2 regions of the Tardiphaga sp. OK246 genome follow, and region 2 is predicted to be linked to the other one. Evidence: riboswitches for the same ligand, from Rfam matches in the RefSeq annotation. Region 2 holds a riboswitch; the other holds the start of a gene.

Region 1 (7,638 bases), on a different contig from region 2:
GCACCGAGCAATACTCGATCAAGGTGTCTGAGGACGGCGCAGGACGGGTTAAAGACGTGTCTGGACAGATGCGGCCGATCTGCCTGTAGCCGGAACGACGCTCCCTTTCCTTCTCCCTTGCGGGAGAAGGTGGCACGGCCGAAGGCCGTGACGGATCAGGGGGACAGCTAGGCTCGGGTTTGTGGCTACCCCTCACCCGTCCGCGCTTCACGCGCCCCCCCCACAAGGGGGAGGGAAGTAAGAATCTTCAGCTCGTCGGCATCACGTAGGCGTAAACGCGACCACGCGAATACACCGACTCGGCGACGCGGTTGCCGTGATTGCCGGAGACAATGATCGGGTTGCCCTTGGCATCGACGCCGGAGACGACACCGACATGACCGCCGCGACGACCGCGCGACATCACGGCGATGGCGCCGACCTGCGGACCGGAGATGCGCTGGCCATAGCTCGAGAACGAGCGCGCCATATCAGACCCGGTGCCTTGATGGCCGGTGCGCTTCAATACGAGGTTCATAAACGCTGCGCACCACAAACGACCGCGGGCCGTCGGATTGCCGCGGCCGATGAAGCTGCGCGCTGCATCGACGATGCCTGAACCGCCGAAGCCGCCGGAAGGCTGGTTCATGCTTGCATTGGCGTTATTGAAATTTGTGGAGTCGCCGAATGAAGGCGCCTGCTGTTCGACTCGGGCACTGCGCCGTGCATACCGTGCGCGATGCCGGACGTGATGACGCGTGCTGTGTGTGTACTTGCCGACGTGGTGCGAATGACGCGAAGCGCCGTGATGAGGACGTGCCGACGCGGGAGAGACTGACGCGAGAACTGCCGCCGAACACACCGCAAGAGCCGAGATGCGAAGTGCACGGCGATACGCAAAGAACTGAACCATACCGAATTTTTCCTCTTAACACCCCCGAACCCCATCGGCCCAAATACGCGGGCCAACAATCGGGACGGGCGTGGTAACGAAGTTGGTATGGCGATAACAAGACCTAGAACGGTTCAAGTGACGATTTTTTAACGGCGACATCGGAGTGAATCGCTTCAACTTCAACGGACGCCATACGTATAGACATAGCAGCCACCCATTCGACAGAATGCGCGCTTATATTACCTATTACAATTAGCTTTTACGCACATCTTTGGCGTGTATCGCAGGCCGACACACGGCGCGAAAAGCCGCATCAAATGCGGTACTTCTGTTTCCATCAGGCAGAAATCTACACGCGATCAGGGTTGCGCCGATTTACTCGCGCGGCTCAGCAGGAAAACGCCCTGCTCCCCGAACATGTTCCAGAACCACCACGGCGCATTGAGGCGCAGCGGACGACCATAGAGATCGAGCGCAACGGCGCGCTCCATCTTCACGTTGATCTCGTCGCACAGCTGCACGAAGTCCTTGATGGTGCAGAAGTGAATGTTCGGCGTGTCGTACCACGTCGCCGGCAGATTCTCCGTACGTGGCATGCGGCCGCCGACAAGCAACTGCACGCGCATTTTCCAGAAGCCGAAATTCGGAAACGACACGATCGCGCTGCGGCCGATGCGCAGCAGATTTTCCAGCACGACGCGCGGCTGCCGCGTCGCCTGCAGCGTCTGCGACAGGATCACGTAGTCGAACGCATCGTCGGGATAGTTGATCAAGTCCGTATCGGCGTCGCCCTGCACCACTGCGAGGCCTTTGCCGACACAGCGGTTGACGCCCTCGCGCGACAATTCGATGCCGCGGCCGTCAATGCCGCGGCTTTCCAGCAATTGCAGCAGATCGCCATCGCCGCAGCCCACGTCGAGCACCTTCGAGCCCGGCTTGATCATCTCCGCGACCAGGAGGTGATCGCCGCGATAGTCCTGCGTGCCGCGCGGCGCCGGCGTCGCCACCGCAGAATTCAGCGGCAAGGCTTGTTGTGGAAACGCCATCTCTATGTCCCCGTAACAGGCAGGCCGCGCACGGAGGCTGCGGAGTTCAGAAATGCACCGGCGATATCGAGGAACTCGGGCACGTCGAGCAGGAAGGCATCATGACCCTTGTCGGTTTCGATCTCCGCAAAGGACACGCGGACGCCGCCGGCATTCAGCGCGTGCACGACGTCGCGCGATTCTGCCGTCGGGAACAGCCAGTCTGATGTGAACGACATCAGACAAAAGCGCGTCTGCGTATCGCGAAACGCTTCCGCAAGCTTGCCGTTGTGGTCGGCTGCGATATCGAAATAGTCCATCGCACGCGTCAGATAGAGATAGGAGTTGGCATCGAAGCGCTCGACAAAGGACGAGCCCTGATAGCGCAGATAGCTCTCGACCTGGAAATCAGCATCGAAGGAGAATGTCGGCAACTCCCTGTCCTGCATGCGGCGGCCGAACTTGCGGTGTAGAGCGGCATCCGACAGATAGGTGATATGCGCGGCCATCCGCGCGACGCCGAGGCCGCGATGCGGATGTGTGCCTTCCTCGAAGTAGCGCCCGCCCCGCCAATCGGGATCGGCCATCACGGCCTGACGGCCCAACTCGTGGAAGGCGATGTTCTGCGCCGAATGCCGCGTACTGCAGGCGACCGCTAGCGCGGAGAACACGCGCTCCGGATAGGCCGCGGTCCATTGCAGCGTCTGCATGCCGCCCATGGAACCGCCGACGACGCAAAACAACTGACCGATACCGAGACTGTCGATCAGCATCGCCTGCGCACGCACCATGTCGGGAATGGTGATGACCGGAAAATCCAGTCCCCATATCTTGCCGGTGGCGGGATTGGTCGAGGCCGGACCGGTCGAGCCCATGCAGCCGCCGAGCACATTCGAACAGATGATGAAGTAGCGTTCGGTATCGAGTGCCTTGCCGGGGCCGACCAGCGTCTGCCACCAGCCGGGCTTGCCGGTGATCGGATTGATATTGGCGACGTGCTGGTCGCCGGTCAAAGCGTGGCAGACCAGGATGGCATTGGATTTGTCGGCGTTGAGCGTTCCGTAGGTCTGATAGGCGATCTGGAACGGGGCGAGGTCGACGCCGCAATCGAGCCGCAGCGGCTGATCCATGCCAAAACCCGCGACCAGCGAGGTCGGATGATCGGCTTCATGTCCACGCTCATCGGGGCGGACAACCGGACTCTTCACCAGTTCGACATTTACCATCTTGATACCGGCCTCCTCAGGAGGTTCTCAAACCAAAACCGGAATCAGGCCATAAAAAACCCGGCCTGAACAAATAGCTCGGCCGGGATCAAACTGTCCCCGGCCTGTTTAGCGAGTTGTTTAACGTGGCTGCAAGCCGGCCGGCTCAAATGACCACGGAAGAGACCAGAAACTAGTCCCACACCCGCCTGTCGTCAATATGGGCATACCCCGGTCAAATTGCCCAACTGCCCTGCGGCCAGATCTTCCATGTTTTCTTTGCTTTCCGGCACCGTCTTACCTAATCAATGGCCGTGCCCGCCGGCTCCCCGGAGCCGGCCCGGCAAGCTCGACGGGACCTATCACGCCTCCCGTCCCGAAGGTTTTGAACATGTCGAAATTACCACCCGCCCCGCCCTCGCTGGACGAACTGCGCAAAGAGATCGACAGCATCGACGCGCAGGTTCACGCCCTGTTGATGCAGCGCGGCGACATCATCGACCGGCTGATTTCCGTGAAGCAGACCCAGGAGGTCGGCTCGGCCTTCCGACCGGCCCGCGAGGCCGACATGATGCGCCGTCTGGTGCAGCGCCATCGCGGCATCCTGCCGATCGACACCGTCGAGAGCATCTGGCGGGTGATCATCTCGACTTTCACTTACGTTCAGGCGCCGTTCTCGGTGCATGCGGATCTGTCGCTCGGCGAGAGCGCGATGCGGGATTCCGCGCGCTTTCATTTCGGCTTCACGGTGCCTTACGTCGCGCATTTCAGCGCCGCCGCAGCGGTCGAGGCCGTGGCCAAGTCCAAGGGCGATCTCGCGCTGGTCTCGGCGACGTCCAGCCGCACGCCGTGGTGGATCCCGCTGGAAGCCCTGGGCGCGCCGAAGATCATCGCACGCCTGCCGTTCATCGAACGCGCCGACCATCCGGCCGCATTGCCGGTATTCGTGGTGTCGCGCGTTGCCGACAGCGCCATGGTGACCGAGGTCGAGATGTGGAGCGTGCGGGTGTCCGGCTGGAATGCCGAGACCGCGCGTGCGCTGTCGCCACTGGCCGAAATCGTCGCCGTGCCGGATACCGCCTTTGACGGCGCGGCGCTGCTGATCTCGATCACGAGAGCCTCGAGCCTCGACAAGATCAAGTCGGCGCTGATCGAAGCCGGCGCCTCGGTGCGCTCCACGGCTCTCGTCGGCAGCCACGCAACCCGCTATACCGTGGCCGCCAGCGACGCACCGCGTTCGTAAGCCAATCTGACGTTCTGGAGTTGAAGATGTCCCGTCCTGTGCCGAAGCCCGGCATTCTCGATATCGCGCCCTACACCCCTGGCAAGAGCCCGGTGGTGGAGCCCGGCCGCAAGACCTACAAGCTGTCGGCCAACGAGACCCCGTTCGGTCCGTCGGCGCGCGCCAAGGACGCTTTCGCCACCGCTGTCGCGCATCTCGAGGATTATCCGGAAGGCACGTCGAAGGTGCTGCGCGAGGCGCTCGGCCACCGCTTCGGCCTCGATCCCGCGCAGATCATCTGCGGTGCCGGCTCCGACGAAATTCTCAACCTGATTGCGCATGTCTATCTCGGCCCCGGCGACGAGGCGATTTCGACGACGCACGGCTTTCTGGTCTACCCGATCGCTACCCAGGCGAACGGCGCCACCAATGTGGTCGCTCCGGAAACCAACTTCACCTGCAACGTCGATGCGATCCTGAAATGCGTCACGCCGCGCACCAAGCTGGTGTGGCTGGCGAACCCGAACAACCCGACTGGCACTTATCTGCCCTCCTCCGAGATCAAGCGCCTGCGCGCCGGCCTGCCGGAGCACGTGCTGCTGGTGCTCGACGCCGCGTATTGGGACTACGTGACCAAGGGCGACTACGACAACGGCCTGGAGCTGGCGAAGACCACCGAGAATACCGTCGCCACCTACACCTTCTCGAAGGTGCACGGCCTGGCCGCCTTGCGGATCGGCTGGATGTTCGGCCCTGCGCACATCGTCGATGCGATGAACCGGATTCGTGGGCCGTTCAACGTCTCGGCGCCGGCGATGATGGCCGCAGTGGGGGCGATCGAGGACACCGGCCATGTCGAGATGTCGCGCACATACACCGCCAAGTGGATCGGCATCCTGACCGAGGAAATCACCAAGCTCGGCATCGAGGTGACGCCGAGCGTGGCCAATTTCCTGCTGATGCATTTTCCGGCGACCGGCAAGACCGCAGCGGATGCCGATGCGTTCCTGACCAGGCGCGGGCTGGTGCTGCGCGCCGTGACCAATTACGGCCTGCCGAACTCGCTGCGCATGACCATCGGCACCGAGGAAGCCAACAGGCTGGTGATCGAGACGCTGCGTGAATTCATGGCATCGAATTCGGGGCAATGACGTGAGCGCCACGCCGCCCTTCAAACGTATCGCGCTGATCGGGCTTGGCCTGATCGGCTCGTCGCTGGCGCGCGGCATCCAGCAGCTCGGCCTTGCCGGTGAATTGGTTGCCACCGACAATTCGGCGGCCGTGCGTGCACGCGCCGTGGAAATCAAGCTCGCCGACCGCATCGCCGACGACAATGCCAGCGCCGTCAAGGATGCCGATCTGGTCATCGCCTGCGTGCCCGTCGGCGTGGCGGGCGACGTGGCGAAAAGCATCGCAGCGCATCTTTCGCCCGGCGCGATCGTGTCCGACGTCGGTTCGGTGAAAGCCTCCGTACTGCACGCGATGTCGGAATATCTGCCGGGCAATATCCACTTCATTCCCGCGCATCCGGTCGCCGGCACGGAAAACTCCGGTCCCGACTCCGGCTTCGCCGAACTGTTCAGCAATCGCTGGTGCATTCTGACGCCGCCCGAGGGCGCGGATCCCGCCGCCGTCGAGAAGCTCACCGGCTTCTGGGCTGCGCTCGGCGCCAATGTCGAGATCATGCAGGCCGCGCATCACGATCTGGTGCTCGCGGTCACCAGCCATCTGCCGCATCTGATCGCTTATACAATCGTAGGCACGGCCGACGAGCTCGAAGACGTCACGAGGTCGGAAGTGCTGAAGTTCTCCGCGGGCGGTTTCCGCGATTTCACCCGTATCGCAGCATCAGACCCGACCATGTGGCGCGACGTGTTTCTCGCCAACAAGGACGCGGTGCTGGAAATGCTCGGCACCTTCCAGGAAGACCTGTCGAAACTGACCCGTGCGATCCGCCGCGACGATGGCGATGCGCTGTTCGAGCACTTCACCCGGACGCGTGCGATCCGCCGCGGCATCGTGAGTATCGGTCAGGATGAAGCGGCACCGGACTTCGGGCGCAAACATCAGGCGCTGACGAAGAAGGATTGAGGCTCTTCTTCCCTTCTCCCCTTGCGGGAGAAGGTGGCGCGGACGAAGTCCGTGCCGGAAGAGGGGTGAGATGGAGCTCTGCTGCCCCTCTCCCGTCTCGAACCGCTTTGCGGTTCGATCCACCCTCTCCCGCGGCGCGCAGCTACGCTGCGCTGGGGGAGAGGGGAAGCGAGAAACTGGCCCTTAAAACAGCGGCGGGATCTGCGCCACGCGCAGCGGCCCGAGGAACACCGCGCCATCGACAAATTTCAGCGGGAACGACCGCGCCGCTTTGCCTTCCAAGACGGCCGCAGTCCCGATCGAATTGACGCCGGCGGCAAGGCCGCTGCCGGCATTCTTGCGCACGACATTGCCGAGACCGGGGATCGCGCGATCCAGCGCACCGAGGATGTTGTTGACGTCCTGCGATTTCACGCCGGGCGCAATGCGATCCAGCGCCTCCTGAGGCACGCCCATCTCGAGCAACTTGTCGATCCCCAGGGCGGCGATAGCCTTGTCCAGCCCCGCTACCGTCATCTGCAATTCGCCGTCGAGATTGCCCGCGGCGGTCAGACCGAGCGAGCCCGTCGCCAGCGAGATGATCTCGCCCTGCTGGACGCGCGACTGCACGATCTCGACGCGTCCACCTGCAGCCTGAAGCTCGCGGAAACGCTGCGGCCAGGGCTTGGGCGAGACATCCTTGAGTCCGCTGAGCAATGCGCGGATATCGGCATCGAACGGCGCTGCGAGGATCGGATGAACATCGGCAATGCTGCCGCTCCTGATCTGCAGGGCCGTCTCGATCACCGGCTTGTCCGGCGTGGAGTTTGCTGCCGTGCGGCCATGCAATTCGACCTGTTTGGCGCGTGCGGTCGGCGCCTGCACCGAGCCGGCGAAACGGTCGAGCGACACGTCGTCGAACACGATGTCGGCGCTGTCAGGCGTACCGGGCAGACCGGTGATGCTGCTGCGCGCCGAGCCCCAATTCATCACCATCGCCGGCTGACCGCGATCGGACAGGACGGCCGGCGCGGTGAATTCGGCGACCAGGAGCCGCGGCGTGTAAATCTGCGCAACCACGACGATCTCACCGAGCTTCGCGGTGATCGGCACCTGCGTCGCATTCTGGGTGGCCGTTTGCGAGGTCAGCGAAACACTGACACCGCTGCAGCGGACTTCGAGCCGGAACGGGAAGCCGGAGACCGAACGGTTGGCGCAATCATAGACGCGGCCAGCCGCGGC
Region 2 (7,638 bases):
GGTTCCCGCCTACCTCCTGACCTCCGAAAGCACCCTGCCCAAGGTCGAGGCTGCGGCCAAACCGGGCGGAAAGCTCGATATTCTGGTCATTGGCAGCCGATCCTCGGTGATCGGGGTCTCCGACCATTCCGCAGCCTATCCGAACCGCCTGCAGGCCTATCTGAAGGAGAAGCTGCCGGGCGTCGAGGTGAACGTGGCGCTGGAGCTGCAGGTCAAGAAGACCGCCGAGGAAATGGCCCCGACCCTGGAACAGCTGGTAACGGACAAGAAGCCGAACCTGGTGATCTGGCAGACCGGAACCGTGGATGCCATGAAACAGGCCGACGCCGATGACTTCCGGAACGCCCTGGATGAGGGCGTTGCCGCCATGCAAAAGGCCGGAACTGACGTCATTTTAATGAATCTGCAGTACAGTCCACGCACGGAGACGATGATTTCCGGCTCCGCCTACCTAGATAATATGCGTGTGGTGGCGCAGCAGCACGACGTCCCGCTGTTCGACCGTTTCGCCATCATGCGGCACTGGAATGAGAGCGGTGATTTTGACCTGTTCAGCGCGTCACCCGGCATGGAGCTGGCGAAGCGGGTGCATGATTGTCTTGGCCGGGCACTTTCGACCTTTGTCGTCGATGCGGCTAAGATCAAAGCAGCGGATTTGAGGATTCAGCGTTAATGAGTTTCGTCGGCCATTTGTCTCGCTTTGCTGTCGTCGCTGCCTTTGCTGCCTCTACGACTCTCGCACTCCCGATCTCATCGTCCGTCGCGCACGCCGAAGCGGCGCAGGCCGCCCCAGCTGACGGCAAGGGCGCCGATCAGGGCGTTGCGGTGAATGATCCCGCGGACGCCGCGAAGAGGGGCGTCGCTGCGAAGGCCATCGACAAGGTCAAGGAAGTCGCAAAGACCGCGACCGATATCTTGAGCCGCGTCCCCTGCCGTACACCGAAAGGCGGCATGAAGGCGATGGGCGCGCTGCCGCATGTGGCCAGCAAGCTCGTGGCCGGCAAGCCCGTGGTCATCGTTGCGTTCGGCTCGTCCTCCACCGAAGGCTATGGTTCGACGGCGCCGGAATTCACCTATCCGAACCGCCTTGCAGCGCAGCTGCATCGTGCTTACCCGTCGGCCAACATCACCGTGCTCAACCGCGGCAAGGGCGGCGAAGATGCGCCGGAAATGATGGCGCGGCTGCAGAGCGAAGTGATCAATTCGAAGCCTGACCTCGTGATCTGGCAGGTCGGCACCAATGCGGTGCTGCGTAATCTCGATCCCGGCGAAACCAGCAAGATGGTGGAAGACGGCGTCGCCCGCATTCAGGCCGCAGGCGCCGATCTGGTGCTGGTCGATCCGCAATATTCGCCGCTGGTGAATACGCGTCCCGAAGGCACCAGCAAGATGGTCTCGCTGCTGCATAAGGTGGCCGAACTGCGCAAGGTCGGCATCTTCCCGCGCTTCGAAGTGATGAAGGAATGGCACGAAGGCCAGCAGATGTCGTTCGACAGCTTCGTTATTGCCGACGGCCTGCATATGAACGACTGGGGCTATGCCTGCTTCGCACAGTTGCTTGGCGACAACATCATCAAGTCGGTCGGCCAGGTGAAGCTCGGCATCAACGAGCCGCAGATTCAGCAGGCGCAGAAGCCGCTGTAAGTTCGAAGAGGGGCGAATGCCTCTCAGCCGTCATTGCGAGCCCGCGAAATTCGCCTTCGGCGATTTTCGCTGAGCGAAGCAATCCAGTCTTGCTTGAAAGAAAGTCTGGATTGCTTCGTCGCAAGTGCTCCTCGCAATGACGATGGAGAGATTGGCTACGCCTTCGCCAGTGCCGCCTGAAGATCTTCGATCAGATCGTCACGATGCTCGAGGCCGGCCGAGAAGCGGATGAAGCCCTCGGTGATCCCGAGTTCGAGCCGCGCTTCCAGCGGCAGGCGCTGATGCGTCGTTGTCGCCGGATGCGTGACCAGGCTCTTGGCGTCGCCGAGATTGTTGGAGATGCGGGCCACTTTCAGCTCGTTGAGGACGCGGAACGCCGCTGCCTTGCCGCCCTTTACCTCGAAGCCGATCAGCGTCGAACCCGCACGCATCTGCTTCTTCACCGTTGCCGCCTGGGGATGATCCTCGCGGCCCGGATAGATCAGTCGCGAAATCTTCGGATGCTGGGCGAGCACATCCGCGATCGCCGCGGCCGTCTGGGTTTGCCGCTCGACGCGGATCGCCAGCGTCTCCAGTCCCTTCACCAGCGTCCACGCATTGAACGGTGAGATCGAGGGGCCGGTCTGGCGCAGATAGTTGTGAATATGCTCGTCGATGAAGTCCTTCGACGACAGGATGATGCCGCCGAGGCAGCGCCCTTGCCCATCGATGTGCTTGGTCGCCGAATACACGACGACATCTGCACCGAGCGCCAGCGGGCTCTGCCAGAGCGGCGTCGCGAACACGTTATCGACGATCAGTCGCGCACCGCCGGCATGGGCGATGTCAGCGATGGCTGATATGTCGAGCACGTCGAGCGTCGGATTGGTCGGACTTTCCAGGAACAGCGACTTGGTGTTTGGGCGCATTGCCTTCTGCCACTGGTCGAGGTCGAGGCCGTCGACGAGGGTGAACTCGATGCCATAGCGCGGCAGCAGCTCCTCGATGACGTAGCGACAGGAGCCGAACAGCGCCTTGGCGGCGACGACGTGATCGCCCATGCGCAGCGGCGCGAGAATGGCGGTGGTCACGGCGGCCATGCCGGTGGCCGTCGAGCGTGCAGCCTCCGCACCTTCGAGGTCGATCATGCGGCTCTCGAACATCGACGTATTCGGATTCGAAAAGCGCGAATAGATGAAACCGGGATCTTCGCCCTTAAACCGCGCCTCGCAGGCTTCTGCGGTCTCGTAGATGAAGCCCTGCGTGAGGAAGAGGGCTTCGGACGTCTCGTTGAATTGCGAGCGCAGCGCGCCGGAATGAACGAGCCGGGTTTCGGGGCGATAGGACTTCGTAGACATGTGACCTCCAACGTACCCGCGTAACACGGGCACAAAAAAACCGGCCTGGACGGACGTCCTCAGGCCGGGATCGCATGCTGGAAGGACATGTGTCCCCGGCCTGTTTAGCGACTTATTTTACGTGGCTGCAAGCCGGCCGGCTCAAATCACCACGGGATAACGATGTGCATATTCCCGCTTGCCCTTTTCGTCAAGGCGGGGCTGAGATAACCGGTAAAGTCGCTATTTTTCAGTGTATTCTCGCTGAAGGACGACCGAAGGACGAGACCTGTGCCGTTTACGCTTGCCCCCGATGCCGATGGAATTCTGCCCGACCGCATGATTGCGGCGATGGCCGATGCAGGCCTGATCCTGCCGGAATATCCCTTCGTCGAGAGCCAGATTCAGCCCGCCAGCCTCGATCTGCGGCTCGGCTCCATCGCCTATCGTGTGCGCGCCAGCTTCCTGCCGGGGCCGAATTCGACGGTCGCCGAGCGCATCGACGAGCTGAAGCTGCACGAGATCGATCTGTCCGATGGCGCGGTGCTCGAAACCAACTGCGTCTACATCGTGCCGTTGATCGAGAGCCTGGCGCTGCCGCCGAACATCTTCGCGGCTGCCAATCCGAAGAGCTCCACGGGGCGCCTCGACGTGTTCACGCGGGTGATTGCTGATGGCACCAGACGGTTCGATGTGATCGGTGCGGGCTATCACGGGCCGCTTTATGCCGAGATCAGCCCGAAGACATTTCCAGTCCTGCTGCGCGAAGGCTCGCGCCTGTCGCAGGTCCGTTTCCGCGTCGGCGATGCGGTGCTCGACACCGAGGCGCTGGAAGAACTCCACGCGCAGGAGCCGCTGGTCGACAGCGACACGGCCGACCTCAACAATGGCCTCGCGCTGTCTGTCGATCTCTCCGGCGAGAATGCCTCGGGCTTCGTCGGCTACCGTGCCAAGCGCCATACCGGCGTGGTCGATATCGATCGTCGCGGTGGCTACAGCGTCAATGAGTTCTGGGAGCCGATCTCGGCGCGCAAGGACGGCACGCTGATCCTCGATCCCGGCGAGTTCTACATTCTCGCCTCCAAGGAGGCGGTGCAGGTGCCGCCGGACTATGCCGCCGAGATGGTGCCATTCGATCCTCTGGTCGGCGAATTCCGCGTCCACTATGCCGGCTTCTTCGATCCCGGCTTCGGTCATGACGGCGCCGGCGGCAAAGGTTCGCGCGCGGTGCTGGAAGTGCGCTCGCGCGAAGTGCCGTTCATTCTCGAACACGGCCAGATCGTTGGCCGTCTCGTCTATGAGCGCATGCTGGACCGCCCGGATGCCCTCTATGGCCAGCGCATCGGCTCGAATTATCAGGGCCAGAGCCTGAAACTCTCGAAGCACTTCAAGGTCTGACACGCACCGCCGGTCATCGTGGCCGAGAAAGAAAAAAGGCCCGCATTGCTGCGGGCCTAAGTTTTTTCTGGAGACGAAGTAGACGATAGATCGTCAGGCTTACTGAACGAAGCCTGCGCCGAAGTTGCCCAGATTGAAGCGATAGTTCAGGCCGGCCTTGATCGTGTGCTCGTCGTTCTTGAAACCACCAACGGCGAGGGTCGGCGTGATGAAGTTGACGTTGCCGAAGTCGTAATACTGGTACTCGACCTTGCCCGACCAGTTCTGGGTGAACAGATATTCGAGACCGCCGCCAACCGTGTAGCCATCGCGGCCACCATCGCCGGCAAAGCCGTTGGTGAAGCGCGAGTCAGCCCATGCGTAACCGCCCTTCACGTAGAGCAGTGCTGGACCCCAGGTGTAACCGAGACGACCGGTGACCGAACCGAGGCCGCGATTGTCGAAGTTGCTGCTGGTGGAGAGGAAGCTGTAATTGGCTTCGAGACCGAACACCCAGTTCGGCGCGAACTGGTAGTCGTAACCACCCTGCACACCGCCCATGAACGTGCCGTCATTGCTGCCGCCGAGCAGGTTGTTGTCGTTGCCCGGGAACGCGCCGCCGATGTGACCGCCGATGTAGAAACCGGTCCAGTTGTAGATCGGAGTAGCCGGAGCATAGGCCGGAGCCTTGGTGTAAGGGCGCGCAGCCAGGTCAGCAGCGGACGCCGGAGCGGCCAAAGCGACGAGGGCCAGAGCAGCGGTAGACAGTAGAAGCTTCTTCATCAGGTGTTCCTTCTCAATCCCGACGGGGGATGACGAAAGGCAACCTAGACTATTGCGCAGTGATTGCTGTCACACGCGTGCAACAGCGCCTCAAACGAAAAAGGCAGCTTTGGCGACCACGTCGCGCTTAAGACACAGCATTGCCCAAATTGATTCAGGAACTTTTCACGATGTGCGATTTCACTTCAATCACGTTTGGATTGAGGCGCTGGAACGCGACAACCGTTGATCAGCCACGGTAACGCAACGCTTCAACCAGCGCCGCGAATGCGGATGTCGGTTGTCGGCGGCTCGGATAATAAAGGTGATAACCCGAGAACGGTTGGCACCAATCGTCAAGCACTTGAACAAGCCGGCCTGAGGCAATGTGATCGCGCACGCGATCCTCCGGCAAATAGGCCAGCCCCAGTCCATTCAGCACCGCCTTGTGGCGCAGCGACATGTTGTTGAACACGATCTGGCCATCGACGCGCACCTTCAAGGCGCGCCCGCGCTTCTCGAACTCCCACGCATAGAGGCCGCCCATGGTCGGCAGACGGATATTGATGCAGTCATGCGCGGTGAGGTCTTGCGGGCGTTTCGGCAGCGGTCGTTTGGCGAAATAGGACGGTGCGCCGACCACGACCATGCGAAAGTCCGGTCCGATACGGACGGCGATCATGTCTTTTGCGACCTGTTCGCCCAGGCGAACGCCCGCGTCGTAGCGTTCCGCAACGATATCGATGAGGCCGTAATCGACGACGAGTTCGGCCTTGATGTCGGGATAGCGCGGCAGCAGCTTGGCGAGGGCGGGCCAGATGATCGTCTCGGCGGAATGCTCACCTGTTGTGATGCGGATGGTGCCGGCCGGCTTCTCTCGCAGCTCCGTGACGGCCGCGAGTTCGGCGTCGATCTCTTCCAGCTTGGGGCCGATCGTCCGGATCAGGCGTTCGCCAGCCTCGGTCGGCGCGACGCTGCGGGTCGTTCGGGTGAGGAGCCGCAGTCCAAGCCGCTCCTCGAGACCGCGAATGGTGTGGCTGAGCGCGGATTGCGAGACGCCGAGCTTGGCGGCTGCGCGCGTAAAGCTCGCCTCCTTCGCGACGGCAAAGAAGGCGAGGAGGTCGTCGATTGTTTGGCGGGCCATTCATGAATCCGGCTGATAAGTGCGTGCAGATTATATCATCTAGTCTCATGGGCGCACGATCTCCAGATGTCGCAGGTCGGCGGCAAAATCCCACCAGCGCGGGAGCCGCTCATTCGCCGGATGGCACAGGAGATCTGACATGAAGACACGCAAACTCGGACGCAGCGGACTGGAAGTCACGTCCATCGGTCTCGGTTGTATGGGCATGAGCTTCGGCTACGGGCCTCCGGCCGACACAACGGAAATGACCGCACTGATCCGCGCGGCTGTCGAACGCGGCGTCACGTTCTTCGACACCGCCGAAGTTTATGGTCCGTTCACCAATGAAGAACTCGTCGGCGCGGCGCTCGCGCCGGTTCGCGATCAGGTCGTCATCGCCACCAAATTCGGCTTCAGGCTCGATCCCGTGACCGGTCAGCAGATTGGTCTCGACAGCCGACCCGCGCATATTCGCGAGGTCGCCGAAGCATCGCTCACGCGGTTGAAGATCGATGCCATTGATCTGTTCTACCAGCACCGCGTCGATCCCGACGTGCCGATCGAGGATGTCGCCGGCGCGGTGAAGGATCTGATCGCCGAGGGCAAGGTCAAGCATTTCGGCCTGTCCGAGCCGGGCGTGACGACAATTCGCCGCGCCCATGCCGTGCAGCCGATTACTGCGATCCAGAGCGAGTATTCGCTGTGGACGCGCAGTCCCGAAAAGGAAGTGCTGCCGACGCTCGAAGAACTCGGGATCGGCTTCGTGCCCTACAGCCCGCTCGGCAAGGGCTTTCTCACGGGCGCCATGAACGAGAGCACGACGCTCGACAGCGGAGACTTCCGCAATATCCTCCCGCGCTTCACCCCCGAAGCGCGCAAGGCCAATCAGGCGCTGGTCGATTTGCTGGGCGAGATCGCCGAGCGGAAGCAGGCGACGCCGGCGCAGATCGCGCTGGCATGGCTGCTGGCCCAGAAACCGTGGATCGTGCCGATTCCAGGCACCACGAAACTGCATCGGCTCAAAGAAAATCTCGGTGCGGCAGACGTTGAGCTGACAGCCGACGATCTGCGGGATATCGAGAGCGCTGCTGCGAAGATCACCGTTCAGGGCAACCGATATCCGGACAGGTTGGAAGCGATGACGGGGCGATAGCCCGAAAGTCACGGCTGCTTAGATCTCGCGCCGCTGCCACAGTGCCGTGAGGCCTTCGCGATAGGTCGGAAATGCGAGCTTCACGCCGAGCTCGCGTTTCAGCCGCGCATTCGAGATGCGGTTGTTGCTGGCATAGAAGCTGCGCGCCATCAGGCTCATCTCGGCGGTTGCGAAGTCCTGCTCGGGCGGCGGCGCGATTCCCATCAGCGCTGCGGCGAATGTCACGACGTCCTGCGGCGGCGCCGGCTCGTCGTCGCACAGAT

What was found. A riboswitch is a leader RNA that binds a small molecule or an ion and turns the genes downstream of it on or off. The one in region 2 is predicted to bind S-adenosylmethionine.
Region 1: it holds a riboswitch for S-adenosylmethionine, as region 2 does, so the genes downstream of both, metX (homoserine O-acetyltransferase MetX) here and CHC01_RS23505 (O-succinylhomoserine sulfhydrylase) in region 2, are expected to answer to the same signal.

The regions. Positions count from the first base shown of each region.
Region 1 covers NZ_FZOX01000008.1:7,962-15,599, forward strand. Annotated here, with positions in the region: gene CHC01_RS27825 (hypothetical protein) at 1-89, shown strand, start outside; gene CHC01_RS27830 (TIGR02594 family protein) at 248-892, opposite strand; gene metW (methionine biosynthesis protein MetW) at 1,234-1,920, opposite strand; gene metX (homoserine O-acetyltransferase MetX) at 1,923-3,125, opposite strand; SAM riboswitch at 3,213-3,292, opposite strand; gene CHC01_RS27845 (chorismate mutase) at 3,496-4,347, shown strand; gene hisC (histidinol-phosphate transaminase) at 4,374-5,477, shown strand; gene CHC01_RS27855 (prephenate/arogenate dehydrogenase family protein) at 5,479-6,417, shown strand; gene CHC01_RS27860 (DUF2125 domain-containing protein) at 6,601-7,638, opposite strand, start outside.
Region 2 covers NZ_FZOX01000005.1:446,333-453,970, forward strand. Annotated here, with positions in the region: gene CHC01_RS23495 (SGNH/GDSL hydrolase family protein) at 1-673, shown strand, start outside; gene CHC01_RS23500 (SGNH/GDSL hydrolase family protein) at 673-1,644, shown strand; gene CHC01_RS23505 (O-succinylhomoserine sulfhydrylase) at 1,800-2,981, opposite strand; SAM riboswitch at 3,065-3,144, opposite strand; gene CHC01_RS23510 (2'-deoxycytidine 5'-triphosphate deaminase) at 3,252-4,358, shown strand; gene CHC01_RS23515 (outer membrane protein) at 4,458-5,120, opposite strand; gene CHC01_RS23520 (LysR family transcriptional regulator) at 5,350-6,243, opposite strand; gene CHC01_RS23525 (aldo/keto reductase) at 6,383-7,375, shown strand; gene CHC01_RS23530 (NAD-dependent epimerase/dehydratase family protein) at 7,394-7,638, opposite strand, start outside.